One region of the Companilactobacillus ginsenosidimutans genome, then DNA from elsewhere that is predicted to be linked to it. Evidence: a T-box and tRNA genes for the amino acid it is inferred to sense, from the RefSeq annotation. Region 1 holds a T-box; the other holds one or more tRNA genes.
What was found. The T-box of region 1 lies ahead of leuS (leucine--tRNA ligase). A T-box ahead of a tRNA ligase gene usually reads a tRNA of that ligase, here a tRNA-Leu.
Positions count from the first base shown of each region.

Region 2: it has a tRNA-Leu gene. The T-box ahead of leuS (leucine--tRNA ligase) is inferred to sense a tRNA for this amino acid. The anticodon was not compared.

Region 1 is NZ_CP012034.1:792,417-794,828, forward strand. Features, by position in the region: gene leuS (leucine--tRNA ligase) at 1-1,592, opposite strand, end outside; T-box leader at 1,634-1,843, opposite strand; gene ABM34_RS04095 (glucosaminidase domain-containing protein) at 1,844-2,412, opposite strand, start outside.
Region 2 is NZ_CP012034.1:2,285,576-2,287,987, forward strand. Features, by position in the region: gene ABM34_RS11360 (hypothetical protein) at 1-427, shown strand, start outside; gene ABM34_RS11365 (SprT family protein) at 427-894, shown strand; tRNA gene ABM34_RS11370 (tRNA-Leu) at 934-1,019, shown strand; gene ABM34_RS11375 (hypothetical protein) at 1,055-1,420, opposite strand; gene ABM34_RS11380 (aryl-sulfate sulfotransferase) at 1,736-2,412, shown strand, end outside.

The DNA of each region.
Region 1 (2,412 bases):
GCTCCACCAATGTATAAATCAACTGGTAACCATTGTTTCAATAAATCATAGTCAGCAATCTTGGCATCATTATTTGGATCGATATATCTCAAGTAATACCATGAACTACCTGCCCACTGTGGCATTGTGTTTGTTTCACGTCGACCTTTACGACCGTTTTCATCAACGACATTTACCCAGTCATCCAAGTTAGCCAATGGGCTTTCACCAGTACCTGATGGTGCAATATCACTGTCAGCTGGTAATTCTAGTGGGAGTTGATCTTCAGGAACTAAGGTTGTTTCGCCATCTTCCCAGTGAATAACGGGAATTGGTTCACCCCAGTAGCGTTGACGTGAGAATAACCAGTCACGAAGCTTGTAGTTAACAAATTTTTTACCAATACCCTTATCTTCAAGGTAATCAAGCATCTTAGTCTTGGCAGTTTCTGTGTCCATACCATTTAAGAAATCAGAATTGATATGCTTGCCGTCGCCGGTGTATACTTCTTTTTCAATGTTTCCACCTTCGATAACTGGTACAATAGGCAATTTAAATTTTTTGGCAAAATCATAGTCACGGCCATCATGTGCTGGGACAGCCATAACTTCACCAGTACCGTATGTAGCCAAAACATAGTCAGCAATCCAGATTGGTAAACGTTCACCATTAACAGGGTTAATAGCATAAGCACCAGTAAAAGCACCAGTCTTATCATGATTCAAATCAGTTCTGTCCAAATCTGATTTACGTGAAGCTTGTTCCTTATATGCTTCAACTGCAGCTTTTTGTTCAGGAGTTGTAATCTCATTAACTAAATCCAATTCTGGGGCAAGTACTAAATATGAAACTCCAAAAATGGTATCAGCACGAGTTGTAAATACCGTAATCTTTTCTTTATCGTATCCATCAATCTTGAAATCGACGTGAGCACCAATTGAACGACCAATCCAGTTACGTTGCATTTCCTTGATACTTTCTGGCCAGTCAATATCATCCAAATCATCCAGCAAACGGTCAGCGTAAGCCGTGATCTTCAACATCCATTGACGCATTGGCTTTCTAACGACAGGATAACCACCACGTTCAGTTTTTCCGTCAATAACTTCCTCATTAGCAACAACTGTTCCTAAATCAGGACTCCAGTTAACGGGAACCTCAGCTTCATAAGCTAAGCCCTTCTTATACATTTGTTCAAAAATCCATTGTGTCCATTTATAGAACTTAGGATCAGTTGTTTGAACTTCACGATCCCAATCATAAGAAAAACCAAGTGAATTAATTTGACGCTTGAAGTTGTTAATATTTTTTTCAGTGAAGTCAGCTGGATTGTGACCTGTATCCAAAGCATATTGTTCAGCAGGTAAACCAAAGGCATCAAATCCCATTGGATGTAAAACGTTGAATCCTTGCATACGTTTCATACGTGCAACGATATCTGTAGCTGTATATCCTTCTGGATGTCCAACGTGCAAACCTTGTCCTGATGGATAAGGGAACATATCTAGAGCATAATAATTATCTTTTTTGGGATCTGTGCCTGTTTTGAAAGTTTTGTTTTCCTTCCAATAAGCTTGCCATTTCTTTTCAACTTTATTGTGATTATAAGTCATATAATTTCCTCCATAAAAAAAGTCCTATGATTAAAAATTAATCATAGGACGAATTATCGCGGTACCACCTAAGTTCCACACATTAGCTGCATGACTCTCGATATCCGTAACATGGATAAGACGCAATCACTTACTGTTAGTTCAGCGATTAAACTTAGTGGACGAGTTCAATTTGATTAGTTTAGCATTCTCATTAACCATGCATTTTCTGAAAAACTAATGTAAATCTACTATTTCCTTTGAGTTACATATTACAACTTTAATGTCTGTCCGACAACTAATAAATCCGAATTCAAACTATTAATTTGTTTCAACTGACTAATCGATGTTCCAGCTTGGTTGGCAATACTATCCAAAGTATCGCCAGACTTAACGGTGACAGTGTTGTCAGATGAACTTGCTGCTTGTGTGTTGGCAGAATTATCAGTCGTTCCAGCTGTACTGTTTGATGGTGTTGAATCGGCATTACTTGCCGACTGAGTTGATGATGTATCATTTGAAACATTGACACCAACTTGATCAGTTGACTTAGATGCATCATATTTTTTTACACCATTTGTTTCATCTTGAACAATTACAGGTGCTTGTTGATTGCCATAAACATCATCGTCTGAACTATTGATTGCAACGCTAGTGTTACTTACTGTCACTGGATCATTAACCGCTTGTCCATCTTGACCAACTAGTTGATTAACAATCAAATTCTTGCCCGGATAAACGTAACTAGATGTCTTTAATCCATTGAGATTCATCAAGGTACTCAAAGAAATATTGAATTTATCTGCAACTGATTGAAGTGTATCCCCTTGGGCAAATACAT
Region 2 (2,412 bases), 1.1 Mb from region 1:
ACAAAAACGAGCTGTTCAATATTCAGGTTTAATTAACCGATTAGTGTCAACAATTCAAGAAAACCAAGATTTGTTGAATCCTGAATTTGAAATTTTACGTAAAGCTTTAGATCGTGACCAAGTTGATAAAGTCGATCCAGTCAGATACAAACGTTACCAACATGATTTTGAAAAGGGAGCAGTTGACTACAAGAAGTTAGCTGATCAATTGAAAAAGGGCAAAGCTCCTGCAAGATTGATGGGAATCCATTTGTCACTAGTTTCGTCATTCAACAAATATGTTGAGGGATGCGAAATGATGAGTGAAAGTATCAATGATGACCAAACAATCGACCGTCAAAAATTTGATGATGCAGAGAAGATCCAAGATGAGAATATGGATAAATTCTCTAAATTGATGCAAAAAATGGCAGCAATGGGTCAATAATGACTGATCAAGAATTAACAGAGTTAGTAAAAAAGGTTTCCCAAGAAAATTTTGGGAAACCTTTTATTCATAAAGCAAATTTTAATTCTCGCTTGCAGACGACTGGTGGCCGTTTTCACTTGAGGGATCGACATATCGATATCAATCCGAAAATGTATCAAATATACGGGCAAGACGTTTTAGTCGGGATTATTAAGCATGAACTGTGTCATTATCATTTATATAATGCTGGATTGCCTTCACAACATCGTGATCGAGAGTTTAAAGTACTTCTGCAACAAGTTGGCGGGTTACGATTTGCTCCAAGCGTAAAGCAAATTTCACGTCATCGCAGAATTCATGTATACGAATGTACAAAATGTGGAACTATTTATCGAAGAGTCAGAAAACTTGATACAAAGCGATATGTCTGTGGAAAATGTCGAGGAAAACTCAAATTTCTCAATGATATTGAATTATCTTCTTGATAATTTATTTTAGTATGTGTAAAATATATCTTGTTTGTTGCGGGTATGGCGGAATTGGCAGACGCGCAAGACTAAGGATCTTGTGGAGAATTATCTCCGTGGAAGTTCGAATCTTCTTACCCGCATAAATTTAGATAGTAAAAAGGCTGACCTAATCAGGTCAGTCTTTTTTTGTCGAATTTTTTACTGTTTTAAAATTGAACAATGAGACGCCAATTGCTAATAATGCAAAGATAGTCCCAATGATTTTTACACTCATGCCAATTTTTGCGGTAGATTTATGAATAGAATTCCCCGATGGTAAAAAGTCAGGTGCAATCATACCTGATTTATATTCTGAAGATTTTTCAGTCTTTCTAACTAAAGTTGATTCTGTGGGAGAACTATTTGTGGCCGCAAATGAGACGTCATTTGTTGCCAAGGCTAATCCGATAGCACAAGCGATAATGATTGCTAAAATTAAACGATCAAACATTGGATATTGATCACGTTTTTTCTTAAAATCGTCTTTATTAAATCTTTTCATATTGCGTTCCCACTTTTTGGATCACCCGGAGGTGAATTATTTAATCCCGAAAGTATCAAATTGGGAAGAAATGGTACTTCCTAAAATGGATTATAAACCGATTGGTAGTTAAGTAAAATTAAAAGCATTCATTACGATTCGATATAAAAAAATAAATATATCATGATGTATTGCAACGAGATTCTCATAACGTTATATTGAAGTTAACCCAAGGTGTTTTTAGAAAAATATTAAGTCCAGCTGTTTTTAAATGCTAGATATGTTCATCTTTGTTAAGGTTTCAAGCATGGGGGAATTTTAAACACGGAGGAAATAATGTTGAGGAAAAAACTTTCTGTAATGGCATTACTTTTGTGCTCAGTATTTTTACTACTTTCATCTTGCTCGAATAAGGAGGAACAGGATACAAGTAGTACCAAACTGCGGTCCACAGCCCAAATTAAAAAGAATGTCGGTTCAAAAATAGTTACGACTAGGCAAGATGTTCAAAAGAAGACCACTGAAGATTATCAACAAGTAGTTGAGGAAGGTGATTATTCTCTTGATGATCCGTATGTCAAGGTCGATCCCTATGGAACCTCTCCCTTAACCGCATTGGCTATTTTTACAACAGCTCAAGAAGCCAAAGTATCATACACGGTTCAAGGAAAATCATCGGATACTAGTATTACTAATACTGTAAATGGTGATGCGACGATGACCCATCAAGTCCCAATTGTTGGACTCTATGCAAATAAGAATAATGATGTGACGTTGAATATTAGTTATGAAGATGGAACTTCTGATTCAAAAACGATTCACATTAAAACTAATAAGCTTTCTAAATACGTTAAGGGGGCAAAGATTACAGTTTCTAAAAATGATAAATCTCAAATGGATATTGGCGATAATAAATTGACCTTAATTGATCGAACGACGAAAGAGCCCTTCGCAATTGATGCCAATGGGGATGTTCGCTGGTATACAAAAAATTATTCACAACATACATTTGA